DNA from 3 places in the Enterobacter sp. C4G1 genome. Region 1 is predicted to be linked to each of the others. Evidence: predicted binding sites of a transcription regulator. Region 1 holds the regulator's gene; each other region holds the start of a gene.
The links. Region 1 encodes Fur, which represses iron uptake genes when iron is present. Its sites were predicted from a motif close to ATAATAATGAGAACNACTATCAA; they were not measured.
Positions count from the first base shown of each region.

Region 2: a site for Fur is predicted at 2,524-2,546, ahead of sufA (Fe-S cluster assembly scaffold SufA). Genes of this name have one in related genera too.
Region 3: a site for Fur is predicted at 2,581-2,603, ahead of bfd (bacterioferritin-associated ferredoxin). Genes of this name have one in related genera too.

Region 1 covers NZ_JBQVVV010000001.1:2,395,828-2,400,056, forward strand. The annotation lists gene chiP (chitoporin ChiP) at 1-1,004, shown strand, start outside; gene chiQ (ChiQ/YbfN family lipoprotein) at 1,052-1,381, shown strand; gene fur (ferric iron uptake transcriptional regulator) at 1,491-1,937, opposite strand; gene ACT9TW_RS11515 (ryhB-regulated fur leader peptide) at 1,930-2,016, opposite strand; gene fldA (flavodoxin FldA) at 2,229-2,759, opposite strand; gene ybfE (LexA regulated protein) at 2,915-3,202, opposite strand; gene ybfF (esterase) at 3,332-4,105, opposite strand.
Region 2 covers NZ_JBQVVV010000002.1:229,128-233,356, forward strand. The annotation lists gene fdhF (formate dehydrogenase subunit alpha) at 1-402, opposite strand, end outside; gene ACT9TW_RS14915 (hypothetical protein) at 673-918, shown strand; gene ACT9TW_RS14920 (hypothetical protein) at 1,210-1,515, shown strand; gene ACT9TW_RS14925 (YbjP/YqhG family protein) at 1,515-2,021, shown strand; gene ACT9TW_RS14930 (hypothetical protein) at 2,079-2,204, shown strand; gene sufA (Fe-S cluster assembly scaffold SufA) at 2,586-2,954, shown strand; gene sufB (Fe-S cluster assembly protein SufB) at 2,963-4,229, shown strand, end outside.
Region 3 covers NZ_JBQVVV010000001.1:632,646-636,874, forward strand. The annotation lists gene gspL (type II secretion system protein GspL) at 1-552, shown strand, start outside; gene gspM (type II secretion system protein GspM) at 545-1,027, shown strand; gene ACT9TW_RS03115 (prepilin peptidase) at 1,020-1,799, shown strand; gene bfr (bacterioferritin) at 1,802-2,278, opposite strand; gene bfd (bacterioferritin-associated ferredoxin) at 2,351-2,545, opposite strand; gene ACT9TW_RS03130 (glycosyl hydrolase family 18 protein) at 2,736-4,229, opposite strand, start outside.

The DNA of each region.
Region 1 (4,229 bases):
TGTATAAGGCCGCTGCGAAATTTAAATATGGCCCGGTATGGGCACGTGCGGGTTATATCCAGCCAACCGGACAAACGCTGTTAGCGCCACACTGGAGCTTTATGCCAGGTACTTATCAGGGTGCAGAAGCTGGCGCGAATTTTGACTACGGCGATGCGGGCGCACTGAGCTTCTCGTATATGTGGACCAACGAGTATAAAGCGCCGTGGCATATTGAGATGGATAAGTTTTACCAGAACGATAAAAAAACCAAAGTTGATTATCTTCACTCGCTGGGTGCGAAGTACGATTTCAAAAACGACCTGGTTCTTGAAGCCGCATTTGGTCAGGCTGAAGGCTATATCGACCAGTATTTTGCCAAAGCAAGCTACAAGTTTGATATTGCGGGCAGCCCGTTGAGCACCAGCTATCAGTTCTACGGTACGCGCGACAAAGCCAGCAGCGGTACGGTAAACGATATATACGACGGCACGGCGTGGTTGCAGGCTTTAACCTTCGGCTACAAAGTGGGCCAGGTCGATTTACGTCTTGAAGGGACATGGGTGAAGGCTGAAGGCCAGCAGGGTTACTTCCTGCAACGTATGACCCCAACCTATGCGTCCTCTAATGGTCGTCTGGATATCTGGTGGGATAACCGTTCAGACTTCAACGCCGATGGCGAAAAAGCCGTCTTCTTCGGTGCCATGTATGACCTGAAAAACTGGAATCTGCCGGGCTGGGCGGTGGGGGCTTCCTACGCTTACGCATGGGATGCAAAACCTGGCGATATGGCCACACCAGACGCGTACTACGACCCGAACTATCGTCTGAAAGAGTCCTCTTACAGCCTGGATGCGATTTACACCCTTCAGGATGGTCGCGCGAAAGGCACGATGTTCAAACTGCACTTCACTCAATACGACAACCACTCCGATATCCCAAGTTACGCGGGCGGTTACGGCAACATCTTCCAGGATGAACGTGACGTGAAATTCATGGTGATTGCCCCGTTCACAATCTTCTGATGAACAGACCGGCGGGTTAAGTTCCGCCGGAATGGAGACTGAAAATGATGAAAAAAATCATAATCGTCGCGATGCTGGCATCGGGGCTGGTGGCTTGTGCGCAGACTCAGGCACCAAAAGAGGACTCACGTCTGAAAGAGGCTTACAGCGCCTGTATTAATACAGCTGAAGGCTCGCCAGAGAAAATCGAAGCCTGCCAGAGCGTGCTTAATGTGCTGAAGAAAGAGAAGGCGCATGAGCAGTTCGCAACTCAGGAAAACGTCCGCGTGATGGATTACCAGGCCTGTATCCAGGCGCGTAAAACCGGAAACGATCAGGAAGTGGCGAAGCGTTGCGATCAGATCTGGAAAGAGATCCGTAGTAATAACAGTAATTAACTCGCTGTTATCATGCCCGGTGGCGCTACGCTTACCGGGCTTTTTTTATGCCAAATAACTGGCAAAAAAAAGCCAACCTTTCGGCTGGCTCAGAGTATGAAAAGAGTACTTACTTCGCGTCGTGCGCGTGATCATTTTCGCGGCAATCGCCTTCCGCACAGTGGCCGTACAGGTACAGGCTGTGGTTGGTCAGACGGATGCCATGACGGGCCGCGATTTCACGCTGGCGCGCTTCGATAGAGTCATCACTAAATTCAATGACCTTGCCACAGTCGAGGCAGATCAGGTGATCGTGATGGTGTTGCTGAGTCAGTTCGAAAACAGATTTACCGCCTTCGAAGTTATGACGGGTAACAATGCCCGCGTCATCAAACTGGTTCAGCACGCGATAAACGGTCGCCAGCCCAATTTCTTCACCCATGTCGATAAGACGCTTATAAAGGTCTTCCGCACTGACATGGTGATTGTCTGGTCCCTGAAGCACTTCAAGGATTTTTAACCGAGGAAGCGTAACTTTCAGGCCAGCCTTCTTTAATGCGGTGTTGTTGTCAGTCATGCGGAATCTGTCCTGTTGCTAAACGATTCACTTCTAAGGAAGAAGTGACAGAGAATGCACTTGGGATAATGCGTATCATTATAGAACTGCCATGTCTAAATGAAAACTGCAAGTCTCAAGCAAAGTATGCTTATAAAAACGTGGTATCACCAACAAACTTGTTCGATGGCACCCACGTATTACCAGGGGGATATTGTACAGGTCTGAACGAAAAAGTTAAAAGTTTGTAGCAATTAATTTAATCGGTTTGACCCGGTCAAGCGGGCGCAACCGAAGTTGCGCCGCTCATTATCAGGCGTTAAGGATGTCGTCCAGGTTCAGTTCTTCGCGGACCTGTTTAACCCATTTTTCAACGCGTTCTGCAGTCAGTTCTGGCTGGCGGTCTTCATCGATGGCCAGACCCACAAAGTGATCGTCGTCGGCCAGGCCTTTAGAGGCTTCGAAGTGGTAACCCGCTGTCGGCCAGTGACCCACGATAGCTGCGCCGCGTGGTTCAATGATGTCGCGGATGGTGCCCAGCGCGTCACAGAAATATTCTGCGTAATCTTCCTGATCGCCACAACCGAACAGCGCAACCAGCTTACCGTTGAAATCAACCTCTTCCAGAGTCGGGAAGAAATCGTCCCAGTCGCACTGCGCTTCGCCGTAGTACCAGGTTGGAATACCCAGCAGCAGGATGTCATAGCCTTCGAGATCTTCTTTGCTGCTCTTGGCAATGTCATGCACATCGGCAACATCTTTACCGAGCTGTTTTTGAATGTTTTTTGCGATATTTTCGGTATTGCCGGTATCACTGCCGAAGAAAATGCCGATGATTGCCATGAGTAAAATAACCTCTTGAAACTTAATGGTATGGTGGCGCAATTTGTCCACGGATAAGGGCAATAATAGCAGAACAGACAACCCTGCGGAAACAGCTATCGCGCAGGACTGCACTCTGTGCTACATGAAAAGGGTGAGAAAGGGAGTTTTCTGACTTATGCCTTGCTGTGCAATTTTTCGAGTTGCGCGATCAACATCTCTTCAATCAGCTCGCTGCGGCTGATGTCGCGGGCGCTGGCAAGCTCGTTGAGTGCATCAACGGCATCGGCGTTGAGTTTCAGTTCGACACGCTTAAGCCCACGATTTTTATCGCGTTTAAGCTGGTTGCGTTTATTAATACGCAGCTGTTCATCGCGCGAAAGCGGATTTGTCTTGGGTCGTCCCGGGCGACGCTCATTCGCGAACAGATCTATTGTCGTACGGTCCGTTTGTTCTTTGGCCATGATTTTGAGACTTCGGGGGAAAACAAGCCGCCCTGCTATTGCCCGGGCGATAAGCGCGCCATCATACATCACCCACATCGGCACGCCAACGACTGGAAGCCCGCAGGCTTCCAGTCGCTGTCTTTTTAATCAATTCGTAGTATCAGAGAGATAGCGGCGGATCGCGCGAAGCACGGCTTCTGGTTTTTCAGCATGAACCCAGTGTCCGGCTCCGGCGATAACATGCGCGCGGGCTTCGGGGAACTGTCTGATCAATTCATCGCGACAGGCTTCGGTGACATACGGCGAATTGCCGCCGCGCACAAAGAGGGTAGGGTGTTGCCAGGCCGCAACCGGCTCCCAGCCGACAATTTCTGAGTATTGATCCCACAGCACCGGCACGTTGAAGCGCCACTGGCCGTCGACAAACGATTTCAGCAGAAACTGCACCACACCTTCTTCATTAAGATGGTCGCGCATGATGGCTGCGGCCTGCTGGCGGGTGGAAACACCGGCGTCTGTCACTGCATTAATAGCGGCAAAGATCTCATCGTGGCGACGCACGTCATAATCCACGGGCGCTACGTCTATTACGACCAGGCCGTTAATGTGCTCCGGCGCAAGTGCGGTCAGGGCCATAACGGCTTTGCCTCCCATTGAATGCCCAATCAGCGTCACCTTTTCGAGGTTGTTCGCCTTAAGCGTATCCAGAAGATCCTGCGCCATTGCGGCGTAAGTCATCTCTGGCGAGCGCCCTGAAAGACCATGGTTACGCATATCTACCTGCAAAATATCGTGATCGCTAACCAGATCCCGCGCCAGCACACCCAGGTTATCCAGGCTGCCAAAAAGACCGTGAACCAGTACGATGGGAGAATTATTGTTCGGCGATTGTGCAGATTGCGCTCGGGTATTCAATTTCATGGCAAAGTTCTTTTTTTACGTATGTCAGGTTAGGGTATCATGTTGACCATTCTGCCGCCCGGCTGCAAGGATCCAGTTTAATCTGACTTTTGCCGCCAACCTGGCTTGACGCTATCCGCTGTTG
Region 2 (4,229 bases), on a different contig from region 1:
GTCTACGTTGTTGGTGTTAAGCACCGCCCGGGCAAATTTTTGCATCACGTAGTTCGTCTCATTGCCTGTCCCGCGAGAGGAACCGGTAGTCATGATCGACCGTGGGCCGAACTGTTCTTTAATGCTTTTCAGTTTGTGGGCGGTGTAGCGAATGGCTTCTTCCCAGGTAACGGGGGTGAACGCTTCTCCTTTATGGTAGCGGATCATCGGTTGCGTTAAGCGAGGAGTCAGCAGACGGGTGTCGTTAAGGAAATCCCAGCCGTAAAAGCCTTTCAGACACAGCGTGCCCTGGTTTGTTACGCCATCGGCGGCTTCGGCACGGATAATGCGGTTATTTTCAACGACAAGGTTTAATTTGCAGCCTGCACCACAGTAAGGGCAGACGCTTGCGATTTTTTTCATCAATAACAGACCTGTTAATAAATGAAGAGATGTTTAACTGGTTAACCCAGTCCCGTTAGCGTCATTAGCAGGATCCGTGCCAAATCTGAAAAGGTTGTCATATGGGCATTTATTTCGATGTCGGGTCTGTCGTCGGCAGTGAATTCGTCAAATCTGACGATGATTCGTCAGCTAAATTCCAGGAGCTATTGGGTAAAAATCATTTCGGATATGATGAATAATCTGATGTGCAGAAAGGGTTCTGACCGGATAGGGCGTAAGGAAAACACGATGAAAACCTGGCTGTTCTATATGAATGATATTGCTGTCAATGTTTATGAGAAAAAGACACTCACCGCCGAACGCGCAAAAAGTCTCAAGGCCGAAGGATTTCATAGATTGCCGTTTGATACCGAGGCAAAGGATGAATCAGACGCGGTAGATAGGATGTTGCAGCATTTCCGGGAGAATACCGAGGCGCTGGCGGAGTTCACCAAAGATATGACTATCCCGGCGATTATATTTAGCCTGCTTTGATTACAGGAGACGGAGCGCCCCTCCGTCTATGGCGAAATGAGCGTGAACAATATCAACTGGGCTTTCTTTGGTCATACGCAAAAGTCTCCCCGGATATTCATAAAGATGCATTGCATCAGAGCCCCAGTCATATCGCGATCTAATTATTCAGAACAGCATTTTTAATCCCACAACACTTTAATGGTTAACGTGATAATTCCGCTCTTACTTACTTAAAGGAACTAAGAATGAGTTGGAATAAAGAAGCCGCAGTTTCGTATCTCCGTTCACACGCTCTGGGGCGATCTCATAGTGAATGTGCTAAGTTTACCCGCCTTGGCCATCCTGGCTGGAGGTGTTAAGGTACCGAACACAGATTATGCAAAAGATTATGGGGCGGAATTATTACGTGCTGGATTCAGTGAACTGCCGCCCGGTTCAACTTTAATTTCTGGCGATGTGGCTGTGATACAGCCTTATCCCGGCGGAAATGGCATAGGTCATATGACCATGTATGATGGCACGCAGTGGATTTCAGACTTTGTTCAAAAAAGCATGTATCCGGGGCCTGGGTACAGAAAAATGCAACCACCTTTTAAAATTTACAGGATGCGTTGATGAAAAGGATATTTTTATCATTCGTTATTTTGCTGGTGGGATGCACTTCAGCTGCCAATCAAGATCAGGGCGCAAAAGACGCTACTGAATCATTTTATAAATCCTATCTTTCCGTATTCGGCAGCGATGAAACCAGGCTTTACCCTGCCGACGAACTACGTAAATATGTTTCTGCTGATACTATTGCTCGCATTGATGCCATTCAGGAAATCTCTGAACAGGAGTTAATAGAGTCTGACTATTTTACGTATACCCAGGATTACTCTCGTGAATGGGTAGCTGCGTTACGAGTGGAAAACGCAAGGCCATTTTTAAACGGTGAAGTGGTCCAGGTCATTGAGGGGGCGGGTGACGGGAGAAGCATACACCTTGAAGTTTTTCTTCGTCGTGAAGATGATGCATGGAAAATCTACCGCGTTCGTGACGTAACGAACAATCACGAGCACCCAATTTTCAATACCGGAGCTATTGCCCGGGAAAAGGCCGCAGCGGAAAGTGGGCTTTAAAAAGCGAACAATAACAAGCCTCGGTATCTGCCGAGGCTTGTTTATGGACAGAATAAAATGCCTCACCAACAAACTATCCTGTATTTTCTGTCGCGGCATGCCGGAATGATCGACCTGATGCTGCTTTCCGCTGTGGCTGTGGTCGCGCGAGCCTCCTATACCGGGCCGCCATGGTGGCAGTAACTGGAAGGAACTACGTGGGGGTAAATTGGGGAGCGATAAATTGTCCGATATTGTCCGCATCCCCAAAATCTTAAGTTGCTGATTTTAATGTAATCGACTGATTTAGTAGAAATTAAAAAATCTATCCTATAAATAGGTATTTTCGATACATATTTCTTCATTCCCACCTGTACGTCTATTTAGAATGTTAAATGCATTATTTATCAATGTATTGAACAATTAAATCCATCCCTCCGGCCTGTCGCAACAGGGTCTATGCTTAATAAAAGTAGCCAAAAAGGGCGATTTAGCGGAAAGCCCCTGCTGTCAGGGGGTTGAAGTGATAATCGTTATCACTAACATGATGTTATGCCCTGGTGGCTCAATACATGAGGTGGACCTATGGAATTGCATTCAGAAACCTTCAATCCTGCCGACTTTGCCTGGCGTGGTTTAACGCTAACGTCAGCGGCTGCGGCACATATTCACGAGCTGGTGGCTAAACAAACCGGGATCCTCGGCGTGCGCTTAGGCGTTAAGCAGACCGGTTGTGCAGGCTTCGGCTACGTGCTGGATACCGTCACGGAACCCGCAAAAGACGACCTGGTATTTGAAACCGATGGCGCGAAACTGTACGTCGCGCTACAGGTCATGCCCTTTATCGACGGAACTGAAGTCGACTACGTTCGCGAAGGGTTAAACCAGCTCTTTAAATTTCATAACCCGAAAGCCCAGAACGAATGCGGCTGCGGCGAAAGCTTTGGCGTATAGGCGGTACTATGTCTCGTAATACTGAAGCAACTGATGATGTCAACACCTGGAGCGGCGGGCACCTCAACTATAAAGAGGGGTTCTTCACCCACCTGCAAACAGATGAACTGGCAAAAGGCATCAATGAAGATGTCATCCGCGCGATTTCGGCCAAGCGTAATGAGCCGGAGTGGATGCTTGAGTTCCGTCTGAATGCTTTCCGTGCCTGGCTTGAAATGGAAGAGCCACACTGGCTAAAAGCGCACTATGACAAGCTGAACTATCAGGATTACAGCTACTACTCCGCGCCATCCTGCGGCAGTTGTGATGATACCTGCGCCTCGCAGCCGGGAGCCGTACAGCAAACCGGTGCCGAGAACAGCTTCCTGAGCAAAGAAGTCGAAGAGGCATTTAATCAGCTGGGCGTGCCGGTGCGGGAAGGTAAAGAGGTGGCGGTTGATGCCATTTTTGACTCCGTTTCAGTTGCCACCACCTACCGTGAAAAGCTGGCCGGGCAGGGCATTATCTTCTGCTCGTTTGGCGAAGCCATCCACGAACACCCCGATCTGGTGAAGAAGTACCTGGGGACGGTTGTACCGGGTAACGATAACTTTTTTGCCGCGCTCAACGCTGCGGTAGCGTCCGATGGCACCTTTATTTACGTGCCAAAAGGCGTGCGCTGCCCGATGGAGCTGTCGACCTATTTCCGCATCAACGCCGAAAAAACCGGCCAGTTCGAACGCACGATCCTGATTGCCGATGAGGGAAGCTACGTCAGCTACATCGAAGGCTGTTCTGCTCCGGTTCGTGACAGCTATCAGCTGCACGCGGCAGTGGTGGAAGTCATCATCCACAAAGACGCCGAAGTGAAATACTCCACCGTGCAAAACTGGTTCCCGGGCGATGGTAACACCGGCGGCATCCTGAACTTCGTCACCAAGCGCGCGCTGTGCGAAGGCGAAAACAGCAAAATGTCCTGGACCCAGTCGGAAACCGGCTCTGCGATCACCTGGAAGTACCCAAGCTGCATTCTGCGTGGAGATAACTCCATCGGTGAGTTTTATTCTGTGGCGCTCACCAGCGGACGCCAGCAGGCGGATACCGGCACCAAGATGATCCACATTGGTAAAAACACCAAATCAACGATTATCTCGAAAGGGATCTCCGCCGGGCACAGCCAGAACAGCTATCGCGGGCTGGTGAAAATCATGCCTACGGCCACCAACGCCCGTAACTATACCCAGTGTGACTCGATGCTGATTGGCCCTGATAGCGGCGCGCATACCTTCCCGTACG
Region 3 (4,229 bases), 1.8 Mb from region 1:
CCACACCAGGGCACATTGGTAAAATCAGAATGCCACATCATGGCGCATTTTGCGGATACAGAGTTGCCCAATCTGTTGCACGATGGCATTTGTCCTCCCGCACAGCTTTCCCCGTGGACTGGGCGGCTAAAGTCCGTCTCACTTTGCAGTATTGCCCTGGCCGCAGGTATCGCGCTACTTATCCAGGGGGCCTGCTACTGGCAACTTCTTGGACTGGAAAAACAACTCAGGAATACTCTGGCACAGCAATGGCAACGCTATATTCCGGAAAACCGACACAGCAGTAACGTGCGCGTCTGGCTGCCAAAGCAATTGCAACAACACTCTCCGGCGCCTTTCGCTCTCCTGCTACAAATACAGTCGGGTCTTGCCTCTTTCCCAGGCCTGGCGCTGGAAGGGGTGAGCTATAACTCACAGAAAAAATCATTACAGCTGTATCTCTATGCCAGCGATGAGAGCCAGGTACAGCAGTTTATAAAACAGGGCATAGCAGGCTTTTCATTGAAGATCGGCAAACACGAACAGGGACTGTGGACACTCAGCAATGATTAAACACACGCGGGACAAATTCCGGCAAAAAAGCCTTCATGAGCAACGATTCATCATCGTCTTGTGCGCATGTACCCTGAGCCTTTTTTTCTGGTTTGGTCTTTACCATCCACTCGGGCAGGCCATTGCGACACTTCAGACCCGGTGTGAAAGATTACAAAGAGAGACGGTGTGGCTCAGCGAACAGGTTAGTGCTGCGGGCCTCCTGCCCGACAAAAAACTGTCGGGAAAACCGGATGAGCTCATCAGGGGCAGCCTGAAAAAAGCCGGCGTATTCGCAACGATCCAGCAGGTCAATGCCAGTGAACTGGAGATCACCGCCAGCAACGTCAGCATAGAACGCTTTATGCAGTGGCTGGAAGAGGCGCAATTAAAACACGGGCTGCGCGTTGTAGCCGTGGAGTTTCATGCCAGCAAACAATCCTCCGGGATTATCACACTGACACGCCTGACTATTGGGGTGAAAAAGAATGGATAACGAATTAGTCGTACTGTTTCTCATCATCGGTCTGGCGGCGGGAAGTACGATGGGAATGGTCACCTGGCGGCTCCCATTAATGGTTTTACAGCAATATCAGCCTGATGATACGTCCTTCCGCTGTAATTTATGGCTACCGCCGTCACACTGCTGTCACTGCAAAACCCCGCTGGCCTGGTATGACAATATCCCTGTGTTTAGCTGGTTGCGCCTGAAAGGGAAGTGTCGCTATTGCGGCCTGCACGTTTCGTGGCGATATCCTGTTCTCGAAATCAGTAGTGCAATCATGGCGGTGCTTTGCTACATCCTTCACCCTGACGCACTGGTGTTGGCGCTGGGGCTCTTTCTCTATTTCTGGTTCGCTCTGGCCCTTAGTGTCATTGATTTCCGGCATTTATTACTGCCTGACCTACTGACCCTGCCCTTGCTTTGGCTCGGGCTGTTATTTAATGTCTTGTCGGGGATCGTATCTTGCGAAGATGCCATCCTGGGAGCCGTAGCCGGATATCTTCTGTTGTGGATGATTTACTGGATAATCTGGCTTATATGGCATAAAGAAGGGATGGGATTTGGGGATTTTAAACTGCTTGCGGCAACCGGTGCCTGGACCGGGTGGCAAAGTCTTCCGGTAATACTTTACACCGCATCCTTAGTCGGGATTGTCTATGGACTACTGTTGTGGCGTCGGAAAGGGCGCTACACCGGCGCCCTACCTTTCGGTCCGGCGCTGGCATTATGTGGCTGGGGTTACTTCTGCTGGCATACTTTGTAAGGCTATCCTTCTTCGCGGATCTGCGCCTGAAGATAGTTCTGGATACCGAGTTTATCGATGAGATCCAGCTCGGTCTCTAGCCAGTCGATATGGCCCTCTTCATCTGTCAGGATCTCAATCATCATGTCACGACTAACATAATCAAAGACGCTGTCGGCATAGGCGATAGCTTCACGCAGGTTTTTCGCCCCTTCTAACTCAAGCGCCAGATCGGAACGCAGCATTTCCTCAACATCTTCGCCGATGCGAAGTTTGCCAAGATCCTGAAGATTAGGGATACCTTCGAGAAAGAGAATACGCTCAATATACTTATCAGCGTGCTTCATCTCGTCGATAGATTCATGATATTCAACGTCATTAAGGCGTTTCAGGCCCCAGTTTTTGAACATTCTCGCATGGAGAAAATACTGGTTGATTGCGACAAGCTCATTTCCCAATAATTTATTGAGATAATTTATGATCTTAACATCACCTTTCATTATATAGTCCCTCCGCTTCCACTCATTGAAGCGTAGATCGGGCTACAGGGATGTCAAAAAAAAGAGTGTGACTCAGGCGATTTCTTTAAATTCCGGCATTTGCATTAACTCGTCCTGCATAACTTCTCGTGCCGCACGCGTGCATTTACCACATTGATTTCCAACGGGAATAAACTTGCGCAATTGCTGAAAAGACTGCGGATGAAACTGGCGTACGGCCTGACGTATCTTTTTATCGCTGATACCGTTACATAAACAAATGTACATAAGTGCTCCTGAATACTTTACACCTTAGATATTAAATGATTATGGTTATCATTACAATTCAATCTATAAATAAGACGAAGCTCAAGCACGTAGTGTAAGCATAACTTTTTATTTTATATCTAAAAAAAACCACCTACTCTATCCAAGTATAGTAGGTGGTCTTATTTAGATTAGTAACTTAGCTCTGGTATTACTTGAGCATATCTTCCGTTACAAGCATTTTCGCAATTGTGGCAGGATTTGGTGTGATACGCTGTACAATCACCGTTTCGCCCACTGAAAGAGTTGGCCCCTCGCGCCTTGCGGTAGTAACTCCATCTTTCGTCGATGATGACGCATAGTGGCATAATCCGTTGTCACAGCTAAACAGATAGCGGCCGTTAACTTCTCCACCTTGCGCCTTAATGACATAAGCGCTATTCGTTCCTACAGCAACTTTATCTGCCAAAAAGCCGACATACGTAATTGGCTTACCATTTTCTTTTTTCACCGCCAGAGACGTTACATCGGTACTACTTACTAGCGGATTGCTACCCTTCAACATGTCATCGGTAACGGTCAGCGTGGCCAATACTTCAGGGTTTGGGTTTGTCCGTTTAACCGTAATAACAGATCCAACATGGACGATATTGTCCACTGGGTAGGTGCGTAAAGCTGACTGTTCGCCATAATCCCAGCGGAAGCTATAATAGTTCTGACGACCCTCTGTGGAGAAATTATAATTCCCGTCAATTTCTACGCGGTAGTTATTAGAACCACTTAACTTGCTACTATCAAAGTTCACGTTCACATATTGATGACCGTCCTGGACATCTAAGTAAACGGCTTTCACATCCCCAACTAAATCGCCGCCAGTATCGCCTTTTGTAAACGGTGCAAATACTTCACTAAACGCATACTGCGGCGCCTGCTGTGCGGTTAAACCGCTGTGCTCTGGCGATACCTGCCCGGCGACACCCGGCTGGTCACGCATCATAGACCATGCACCAATCATACCCAGACCACGATCGGTGGCATCCTTCATCACCAGATTCGCATCTGACAGATAGAACACTTCACCCTGAACATCGTTGTAACCGATCATCGGGGTGGTGCCCATCATCGCGTTGATTTCAGCATCGGTCTTATCGGTGAAGATCTGCTTCAGCTGGCTGAACAGGTTCTCGATGGCAGATGTCGCGCACTTGCCGTGAATGTTCTGGCCTTCAGTACCATCGGACTGACAGATACTGTTGCCGTAGTCCATTGCCATCACGTTCACGCCCGCCAGCTCGACACCTTTAGCTTTCGCATCTTCCAGTACGTAAATACCTTCTGCGGTCAGACCGGTTGGCAGAATTGGCAGCGTATACCAGATGCCCACACTACGGCCTTCTGACTTCCAGGTATCCTGAACGGCTTTCACCGCTTCGTTACGACGGTTGATGGATTCATGATCCGCAACCCAGGTGCCTTCGATATCGAAGTCCAGTACGTTCAGATTCAGGTTTTCCACAATATCGTAGTAGTGCTGCTTCAGATCGTTGACATTCTTACAGGATGCCGCCAGCGGAGAGTTATTCGCCCCACCAATGGACACCATCACGTCGCCGCCAGCATCACGCAGTGCTTTGATTTTGCTGTATTGCGCGTAGTCGTTGATGTTGTACGCCGTCCCCCAGGTCGGGAGACAGGTTTCGGCATC